2 regions of the Streptomyces sp. NPDC059788 genome follow, and region 1 is predicted to be linked to the other one. Evidence: riboswitches for the same ligand, from Rfam matches in the RefSeq annotation. Region 1 holds a riboswitch; the other holds the start of a gene.
What was found. A riboswitch is a leader RNA that binds a small molecule or an ion and turns the genes downstream of it on or off. The one in region 1 is predicted to bind glycine.

Region 2: it holds a riboswitch for glycine, as region 1 does, so the genes downstream of both, gcvP (aminomethyl-transferring glycine dehydrogenase) here and gcvT (glycine cleavage system aminomethyltransferase GcvT) in region 1, are expected to answer to the same signal.

The regions. Positions count from the first base shown of each region.
Region 1 is NZ_JBHWHY010000028.1:67,151-72,131, forward strand. It holds gene glyA (serine hydroxymethyltransferase) at 1-58, opposite strand, end outside; gene gcvH (glycine cleavage system protein GcvH) at 114-488, opposite strand; gene gcvT (glycine cleavage system aminomethyltransferase GcvT) at 565-1,692, opposite strand; glycine riboswitch at 1,833-1,928, opposite strand; gene ACFV57_RS24450 (AAA family ATPase) at 2,178-2,936, shown strand; gene ACFV57_RS24455 (hypothetical protein) at 3,133-3,951, opposite strand; gene ACFV57_RS24460 (enhanced serine sensitivity protein SseB) at 4,201-4,981, shown strand, end outside.
Region 2 is NZ_JBHWHY010000081.1:8,952-13,932, reverse strand. It holds gene gcvP (aminomethyl-transferring glycine dehydrogenase) at 1-2,354, opposite strand, end outside; glycine riboswitch at 2,543-2,640, opposite strand; gene ACFV57_RS40595 (PRC-barrel domain-containing protein) at 2,755-3,144, shown strand; gene ACFV57_RS40590 (DNA polymerase IV) at 3,048-4,625, opposite strand; gene ACFV57_RS40585 (MerR family transcriptional regulator) at 4,980-4,981, opposite strand, start outside.

The sequences.
Region 1 (4,981 bases):
CGACGGCGGCGGCGACGTCGGGGTCGAGCTCGTGGAGGGAGCTGTTCAGAAGCGACATGACTCTTCCTGGGGTTCGCGGGGCGCACGGCCCCGCCGGGCGGCGGGTGGGCGTATCAGCCGGTGAAGGCGGTGTACTCGTCGGCCGTGAGCAGGTCGTCAGGCTCGCCGCTCACCTTCACCTTGAACAGCCAGCCACCCTCGAACGGGGCGGTGTTCACCAGCGAGGGGTCGCTCACCACGTCCTCGTTGATCTCCGTGACCTCGCCGTCGACGGGGGAGTAGAGATCGCTGACGGACTTGGTCGACTCCAGCTCACCGCAGGTCTCGCCCGCCGTGACCGTGGCACCGACCTCAGGAAGCTGCACGAAGACGACGTCGCCGAGCGCGTTCGCGGCGTGCTCGGTGATGCCGATCTTCGAGACGCCCTCCTCGGCGGCCGACAGCCACTCGTGCTCCTTGCTGTAGCGCAGCTGCTGGGGGTTGCTCATGTCTTGATTCTCCTGGATGCGGGGGCGTGCTCGGTGCGGGGGTCTTGACAGGTGAGACGGATGAGGCGCAGACACGTCACTTCTGGCGCTTGTAGAACGGCAGGGCCACGACCTCGTACGGCTCATGGGTGCCGCGGATGTCCACCGCCACACCGGCGGTGCCCGGCGCGGCGTGCGCGGCGTCCACATACGCCATGGCGACGGGCTTGCCGAGGGTGGGGGAGGGGGCGCCGGAGGTGACCTCGCCGATGACGGCGCCGTCCGGTCCCACGACCGGGTAACCGGCGCGCGGCACGCGGCGGCCCTCGGCGATCAGGCCGACCAGCTTGCGGGGCGGCTCGGTCTCGGCGCGGTCCCGGGCGGCCTCCAGGGCGGCACGGCCCACGAAGTCGCCGTCGTTCGTCGTCTTCTCGAACTTCACGACCCGGCCCAGGCCCGCGTCGAACGGGGTGGTGCCGGTGGTCAGCTCGTGCCCGTACAGCGGCATCCCCGCCTCCAGGCGCAGCGTGTCCCGGCAGGACAGGCCGCAGGGCACCAGGCCCGCGCCCTTGCCCGCCGCGGTCAGCGCCTCCCAGAGGGCGACCGCGTCCGCCGGGCGGACGAACAGCTCGAAGCCGTCCTCGCCGGTGTAGCCGGTACGGGCGATCAGCGCCGGGACGCCGGCGACGGTGCCGGGCAGCCCGGCGTAGTACTTCAGGCCGTCCAGGTCGGCGTCGGTGAGGGCCTTCAGGATGCCGGCCGACTCCGGACCCTGCACGGCGAGCAGCGCGTACGCGTCCCGGTCGTCGCGCACCTCGGCGTCGAAGCCGCTCGCGCGCTCGGTGAGCGCGTCCAGCACGACCTGGGCGTTGGAGGCGTTGGCGACGACCATGTACTCCGTCTCGCCGAGGCGGTAGACGATCAGGTCGTCCAGGATGCCGCCCTCGGCGTCGCAGATCATGGTGTAGCGGGCGCGGCCGACGGCGACGCCGCCGATGTTGCCGACCAGCGCGTGGTCCAGCAGGTCGGCGGCGCGCGGCCCGGTGACGGTGAGCTCGCCCATGTGGGAGAGGTCGAAGAGGCCGGCGCGGGTACGGACGGCGACGTGCTCGTCACGCTCGCTGCCGTAGCGCAGCGGCATGTCCCATCCGGCGAAGTCGGTCATGGTCGCGCCGAGCGCGCGGTGCGTCGCGTCCAGTGCGGTCCGGCGGGGGGCTTGGGTCATGGTGGGGCTCCCGGGCATGGGTGACAGGACGGTCTCCCCATCTGTCATCGGAACCTGAGAGGTTCACCGGAAGGCCGTCACCGGTCCCGGTTTGCACCTTGGGTGGAGCCACACCACGGCGGCCCGCTTTTCAGATCTGCCTCGCCCGCGCGGTATCGGGGCCTGAGAGATTCAAGGGAGGACTTGCTCCTTCGGCGCCCCGCCGTGACGGCCGGGGACTCTCCCGCGCGGATTCAAGCGGCCGGTATGCAGTTGGCTGAGCGTGGCACCCGTACGGCGACGCACTTGTTGGGTGTGGTCCCGCACTTGGCGCGCACATCATTGCACGGGATCGCCGGATGCAGGAGCCAAGGTCGTACCGGTGTTCGCAGTGGTGTCACGAGGCTGTCCGGGGAGTGTACGGATCGAGCGGTTTCCTTGAAGCGCATTACCTTTTCTTGACACTCTGCGGGTAAGGGGACGGAATCACCGGACCGGGAGGGGCGATCACGGTGCACAGGCAAGCCGCATTCGCGACGAGTCCGGGAGGCGTGCCCCCGGGCTGCGTCCCGGAGCCGACCCCGGCCGCGGTGCCGGGGCCCAGGCGGCTGCCGCGCGGGGTGGTCCGCCCCGGCCGGGTACGGGCCGCGGCGCCGGACGCGCCGCCGGTGGACATCGTCGACCTCCGGGACGGCCGGTCACCGCGCGCGGTGACCGGGCTGCTCTTCGTGGCGGGTGACGTGGTGGTGGTCTCCGGCCTGCCGGGCAGCGGCAAGAGCACGCTCATGCTCCGGGTGGTGCCCGCCCTCGACCTCCAGGGCGCGGCCGTGCACCGCGTCGATTCGCAGGACGTACGGGAGCGCTGGGAGCGCGGCAGGCTGCGCCGGCTGCCGTACGCGCTCTACCGGCCGCTGGTCAGGGCCGCCCACTACCTGGGACTGCGGCGGGCGCTGCGTTCAGGGCGCAGCGTGGTGGTGCACGACTGTGGCACGCTCGCCTGGGTGCGCCGCTGGCTGGCGCGCGAGGCCCGGCGCGGCGGGCGCGGCCTGCACCTGCTGCTGCTGGACGTGCCGCCCGAGGTCGCGCTCTCCGGTCAGCGTTCGCGCGGGCGGGGCGTGTCCGGCTACGCCTTCGCCCGGCACCGGCGGGCGGTGCGGCGGCTGGCCGCCCGCGCCCGGACGGCCCGGCTCCCCGCGGGCTTCACCTCGGCCGTCCTGCTGGACCGGCCGGCGGCGGGCGCGCTGCGGCGGGTCGGCTTCGAGTGAGGCCGGGCGCGCGGCCGGGACCGGTCCGCGCGCCCGGTAGGCGTCACGCCTGCCGTGCCGGATGTCGCTATATGTCCGGTACGCCGTACGTCTGACGGGCCGTACGGAAGGTCCCGTACGGCCCGTCAGGACCGGTCCTAGCTCTGGCATATCTCCCGCATCTGCGCCTCCTCCGGACGCTCGGAGCCGGGCCGATCTAGAGGCCCAGGGCCTTGACGAGCACCGTCGGCAGCGACAGCACCGAGTTGAGCAGCGCGCCGGCGCCCTGCCGCTGCGGCTGCTCCGCGCCCTGCCGCTGCGGCGCGTCGGCGGGCTGCTCCTGGCGGGTGTCCGCGGGCTGCGGCGCCGTGTCGGCGGTCGGCTGCGGGTCGCTGATCGGGGCCTTGGGCTGGGCGGCCGGCTGCTCGGCGGGCTGCTCGGCCGGCTGGTCGTCCGCGGGCGCGGCGGCCGGCTGCGCGGCGGGCTGGGCCGGCCGGTTGGTGGCCGGTGCGGCGGGCTGCTCGGCCGGCTGTGCGCCCGGCTGCTGCCGCAGGTCGCCGAGCAGCTTGTCGAGGCCCAGGATCTTGAAGATGTCCGTGACGGACCGGGAGACCGAGCCGACCACGCTCACGGCGTCGGAGGACTCGCCCGGCGCCGGGGCCCGGCGCTCGGACAGCTCGTCCACCTGTGTGCGCAGCTGCTGCGAGACCCTGCGCAGCTGGACGGTGTCGGCCGACACCGAGCGGTCGGAGTCCTTGTTCAGGACGTCGGCGAGCCGCTGCGCGTCGGCCAGGACGGTGTCCAGGTGGGTGCGCGCGGCCCTGACCTGCACGGAGTGGCCGCGGCTGTCGGCGGCCTTGTCGGCCAGCTCGGCCGAGGCGTCCGCCAGTCTGCCGATGTCGTCGACGATGACGCTCTGGTTGCGGACCGGGGGCTTGGGTTCCTCCGCCGCGGACGCGGAACCCACGGCACCGAGGGCGAGGGTGCCGACGGTGGCGGCGCTGACGAGGGCGGTGGCGGTCCGGTGCGTTGCCATCAGGAGAGATGCCTTTCTGTAGGAACGGCAGGGCAAGATCACCCTGGAGCAACCTTCGGAGCGTCGCGCACGGTCCGCAACCGCTCGCGCGCGTTCGGTGGTCATCCGGACGCACCAGGCCCCCTCCCGTCTGCTGGCGTTAGGGTCGTCGACCAGGTAAGAGCCTGTGTCCGCCCCTTGGGCCGGCCGCCAGTCACCTGGCTGGGCGTCAGGCGCGGACGCGGCGCGGTACGAAGCGGGTGGGTGGAGATGGACTTTCCGGAGCAGGGCATTCCGCAGCTGGGGTGGCCCGCCAACGAACTGGAGGAGGTGCTCGCCGCCTCGGTGGGGCACCCGGGGGCGGGCGCCCGCATCGTCGAGGTGCTGGGCCGCAGCCGTATATGGGTGCCGCTGCCCAAGGGCGGCGGCCCGGAGAGCGCCGGGCTGGGCCGGGCGGGCCTGGACCTGCCCACCGTCGAGATCGGCTCGGCCGCGTACGTCCCGGTCTTCAGCTCCGAGCAGGAGTTCCAGCGGGTGGCCGGGCCGCAGATGTCCTTCACCGTCGCCCCGGCCGCCGAGTTCGCGCGCGGCCTGCCGCCGCTGATGGGCATCGCGGTCAACCCGGAGGGCACGGTCGGCGTGCCGCTGCCGCCGGACGCGGTGGCCGCCCTGTGCCGGAGCGACCGCCCGGACCAGCCCGGCGTGCCGAGCGGCGCCCGGGTCCGGCTGTTCGAGCCGGACTGGCAGGAGGAGCCGGTGGACTTCCTGGCCGCGGCCGGACTGGAGTTCTCGGCGGCGGGCTTCGTGGTCGCCGCGCGCCGCGCGCTGGCCAGCGTCGAGGGGGACGCGCCCGCGCTGTTCGTCGGTGTCCAGGTCGACGCGGCGGCCGTCGCGCCGCACGACCCGGCCGTACGGGACGCCGTGACCGCGGCCCTCGGGCGGGCCCTCGGCGGGACGCCGCTGACCTGGCCCGTTCAACTGGTCATGCTGGACCTCGCGCAGGGCGACCCGGTCGCCGACTGGATGCTGGAGCGGGTCCGCCCCTTCTACT
Region 2 (4,981 bases), on a different contig from region 1:
ACCTGGGTGGCGCGCGTCAGGCCCGCGCCGCCCATCAGCCGGACGTACGCCCAGGAGATGGGGAGGATGCCCGCGGAACCCCACGGCGCGGCGGAGATGGGCCCCACACCCGTCTCCGGGCCCGCGGTGGGCTGCAGCGGGTGGTTGGGCAGGTACGGCGCCAGGTGGGCGCGTACGCCGACCGGGCCGACGCCGGGGCCGCCGCCGCCGTGCGGGATACAGAAGGTCTTGTGCAGGTTCAGGTGCGAGACGTCGCCGCCGAACTTGCCGGGCTCGGCGAGCCCGACCAGCGCGTTGAGGTTGGCGCCGTCCACGTACACCTGGCCGCCCGCGTCGTGCACGGCGGCGCAGATCTGCGTGATGTGCTCCTCGAACACGCCGTGCGTGGACGGGTAGGTCACCATCAGCACCGCGAGCTGGTCCCGGTACTGCTCGATCTTGGCGTGCAGGTCGTCGGTGTCGACCTCGCCGTCCTCGCCGGTCTTGACGACGACGACCTTCATGCCGGCCATCACGGCGCTGGCGGCGTTGGTGCCGTGCGCCGAGGACGGGATCAGGCAGACGGTGCGCTGCTCGTCCCCGTTGGCGCGGTGGTACGCCCGTACGGCCAGCAGGCCCGCCAGTTCGCCCTGCGATCCGGCGTTCGGCTGGATGGAGACCTTGTCGTAGCCGGTGACCGTGGCCAGCCGCTCCTCCAGCTCCGTGATGAGCGTCAGGTAGCCCTGCGCCTGCTCGACCGGCGCGAAGGGGTGCAGCTGTCCGAACTCGGGCCAGGTGACCGGCTCCATCTCGGTGGTCGCGTTCAGCTTCATCGTGCAGGAGCCGAGCGGGATCATGCCGCGGTCCAGCGCGTAGTCCTTGTCCGACAGGCGGCGCAGGTAGCGCAGCATCGCGGTCTCGGAACGGTGCTGGTGGAAGACCGGGTGCGTCAGGTACGCGTCGCCGCGCAGCAGCTCCGCGGGCAGCGCGTCGGCCACGTCGGCGTCGAGCTGCTCGATGTCGGCCCGGACACCGAAGGCGCTCCACACCGCGTGCACCTGCGCGCGTCCGGTGGTCTCGTCACAGGCGACGCCCACCAGGTCCGCGTCGACCAGCCGCAGGTTGACCCCGCCCTCGCGGGCCGCGGCGACGGCCTCCGCGGCCCGGCCCGGCACCCGTACGGTCAGCGTGTCGAAGTACCCGCCGTGCACGACCTCCACGCCGCCGGCGCGCAGGCCCTCTGCCAATATGGAGGCGTAGCGGTGCGTACGGCGCGCGATGGCCGCGAGCCCGTCCGGCCCGTGGTAGACGGCGTACATGCCCGCCATCACGGCGAGCAGCACCTGCGCGGTGCAGATGTTGCTGGTGGCCTTCTCGCGGCGGATGTGCTGCTCACGCGTCTGGAGGGCGAGGCGGTAGGCCTTGTTGCCGTCGGCGTCCACGGAGACGCCCACCAGGCGGCCGGGCAGGCTGCGGGCGAACTTCTCGCGTACGGCCATGAACCCGGCGTGCGGACCGCCGAAGCCCATCGGCACACCGAACCGCTGGGTGGTGCCGACGGCGATGTCCGCGCCCAGCTCGCCCGGCGAGGTCAGCAGCGTCAGTGCGAGCAGGTCGGCGGCGACGGTCACGATCGCGCCCAGCTCGTGCGCCTGCCCGATGAGGGCACGCGGGTCCCGTACGGCACCGGACGCACCCGGGTACTGGAGCAGCACGCCGAAGACACCGCGCTCGGCGACCTCCGCCGGGATGCCCTCGGACAGGTCGGCCACCACGACCTCGACGCCGGTCGGCTCGGCGCGGGTCTCGATCACGGCGACGGTCTGCGGCAGGCAGTCGGCGTCGACCAGGAAGACGCCCTGCTTGACCTTGCCCACGCGCCGCGCGAGGGACATCGCCTCGGCGGCGGCCGTGCCCTCGTCCAGCAGCGAGGCACCGGAGGTCGGCAGGCCGGTCAGGTCGGCGACCATGGTCTGGAAGTTGAGGAGCGCTTCGAGGCGGCCCTGGGAGATCTCCGGCTGGTACGGGGTGTAGGCGGTGTACCAGGCGGGGTTCTCCATCACGTTGCGCAGGATCACCGGCGGGGTGAACGTGCCGTGGTAGCCGAGCCCGATCATCGGGGCGAGCACCTGGTTGCGGTCCGCGAGCGCGCGCAGCTCGGCCAGCACCTCGGCCTCGGTACGGCCCTGGGGCAGCCCCAGCGCCTCCGCGCTCTTGATCACGTCCGGGACGGCGGCCGCGGTCAGTTCGTCCAGCGATCCGAACCCGACCTGCGCGAGCATCTTGGCCTGGGCCTCCGGGCCGGGCCCGATGTGCCGCTGCTCGAACGGGGTACCTCGTTCCAGCTCGGTCAGCGGGATGCGGTTGGTGGTCATCTGCGGGGGCCTCCTGGTCGTTTCGACCTACGCGGGGCACCACGGCGCTGGTGCCCGGACGGCCTCCCCCTCTGTCATCTCAACCTGAGAGCTTCACCGGTCCCGCACGCGGTACCGGCTTTCACCGTCGGTGAGGAGGGGTTCCGGCGCTGTGCCCGTCCGTGGCCCGCCCTGCTTTCCAGAGTGACCTCGTCCATGCGGTACGTGTGCCTGAGAGATTCCGGGGAGGAGTTGCTCCTTCGGCGCCCCCGCCATGATCGACAAGGGACTCTCCCGCATGGGGTCTGCAGCCGTTCGCCAGCCTACCAGCGCGGCGAACGGACGTTCCTTCGAGTGGCCGGGGCATGAAATGTGCCGTTTGGTAGTTGTCACAAGGCAGTTGCGACCACTTGGAGGGACCGTGCAGACCGATATCGATCCCCGCAGCTTGATCGGCCGCAAGGCGTTCGACAAGAACGGAACCAAGATCGGCACCGTCGACGAGGTGTACCTGGACGACGCGACCGGCGAACCGGAATGGGCGGCCGTACGCACCGGGATCTTCAGCCGGGACGCGTTCGTGCCCCTGGAGCCCAGCGACCTGGTCGACGAGGCACTGCACGTCCCCTACGACCGCAAGCTGATCAGGGACGCGCCGGACTTCGGGGTGGGCCGCCACCTCTCGCCGGAGCAGGAACTACAGCTCTACCACCACTACCGGCTGGACATCCCGGCCCCCGATCCCGTGCCCGGCTCGGACTCCGCGCCGGCCGACACCGAGTTCGGGCGGGTGGCCGGCGTGGAGGACTGAGGGGCGGACGCGGGGTCGGCACGCCCGCCCGGTTCCCCCGGCGGGCGGCTGCCGGACCCCTCGGCCCGGCCGCCGTGCGGCTCCCCGCCCGCGCGGCCGGCGGGAGCGCCGGGCCACCCGTCCGGCGGCCCGCCCACCAGCGGCAACGGCTCACCGGGCCGCAGCGCCGGATCGTCCACGGGAAACGTGCGCACCCGGCCGGGCCCGGACCACGGCTGCTCGAACCGTACGGTCACCCGGCCCACGCCGCTGCCCTGCACCCACCCGGCTCCGTGTTCGTCATGCACCACGTCGAGCCCGGGGAGCCAGCGCCGGGGGCGCTCCGGCCCGGGCTCCGCCACGGCCTGCCGCGCCGCCTCGTCGACCGCCCGGCGCTCCCGCTCGGCCTCCTCCTCGGCCGCCTTCTCCGTCGCCAGCTGGGCGAACAAATCCTCCTGCGTGAAGTCCGCGAGGCCGGACACGCCGACGCCCAGCAGCCGCACACCGCCCGTGGTGTCCACCAGGTCCAGCAGCCGGGCCGCCGCCTCCCGCACCACCCCGGGGTCGTCCGTGGGCCCGCGCAGCGTCTCCGACCTCGTCAGCGTCGAGAAGTCGTAGTTCCGCACCTTGATCACGACGGTCCTGCCGGAACGCCCGGCCGCCCGCAGCCGCTGCACACACCGGTCCGCCAGCCGCGTCAGCTCGGCCCGCACCCGCGTCCGGTCGGTCAGGTCCACGTCGAAGGTGTCCTCGACCGATATGGACTTCGCGTCCCGCTCGGCCACCACGGGCCGCTCGTCACGGCCCAGCGCCATCGCGTACAGCCCGGCGCCGTGCGCCCTGCCCAGGAGGCGGACGAGCTCGGACTCGCCCGCCTCGGCCGTCTCGGCGACCGTGTGGATGCCCGAGCGGCGCAGCGTCTCCGCCGTGGCCGGGCCGACGCCGGGCAGCGTACGCACCGTCATCGGGCCGAGCAGCTCGCGCTCCGTGCCCGGCTCGATGACCACGAGGCCGTCCGGCTTGGCCTGTTCGGACGCGATCTTGGCCAGCATCTTCGCCCCGGCCAGCCCCACCGACCCGGTCAGGCCCGTCCTGCGCCTGATGTCGCGCCGCAGCCGCTCCCCCACCGCTCGCGCGGCCGCCGCGTCCGCCGCGACGCCGCCCGCCTCCAGGTCCACGAACGCCTCGTCCAGGCTGAGCGGCTCCACCAGCGGGGACAGCTCGTGGAGCAGCTCCATGACCTGGTCGCTGACCCGGCGGTACAGGGTGAAGCGCGGCGTCAGATAAGCCGCGTTCGGGCAGAGGCGGCGGGCCTGGGCCGTCGGCATGGCGGAGCGCACGCCGAAGACACGGGCCTCGTACGACGCCGTGGAGACCACGCCGCGCGGGCCGATCCCGCCGACCACCACGGGCTTTTCGCGCAGGCTCGGCTTGGCCGCCTGCTCGGCGGACGCATAGAACGCATCCATGTCCAGATGCAGGATCGTCGGGGCACGTCTCACATGACCGATGCTCCCCCACACCACTGACAATCGCGCCGACCGGTCACCGGCGGGCCGCCGCGTCCCGCCCCGGCCTGCCCCTGGCCGGCGCACGCCGGGCCGCGGGCGCGCGGAGCGCCGGAAGGGGCTGTACGAGGCTTCCGGGGCCTTCTGCGGCGTGAGACGCGTCCTGTGCGCTCCAGGGACGCCGCGGGCCTCAGGAGACGCCAGGAAGGGCCACAGGAGGTTCAGGGGCCGCAGGCGGCCGCCGTGACGGGCGTACGGGAGGCCACGGCGCCCGCCGCGGCCGATGACGAACGACGGGCGGGGGCGGCAGCGACACCTGGGCCGCGCCCCGCCGGTCCGTACGGCGGCTC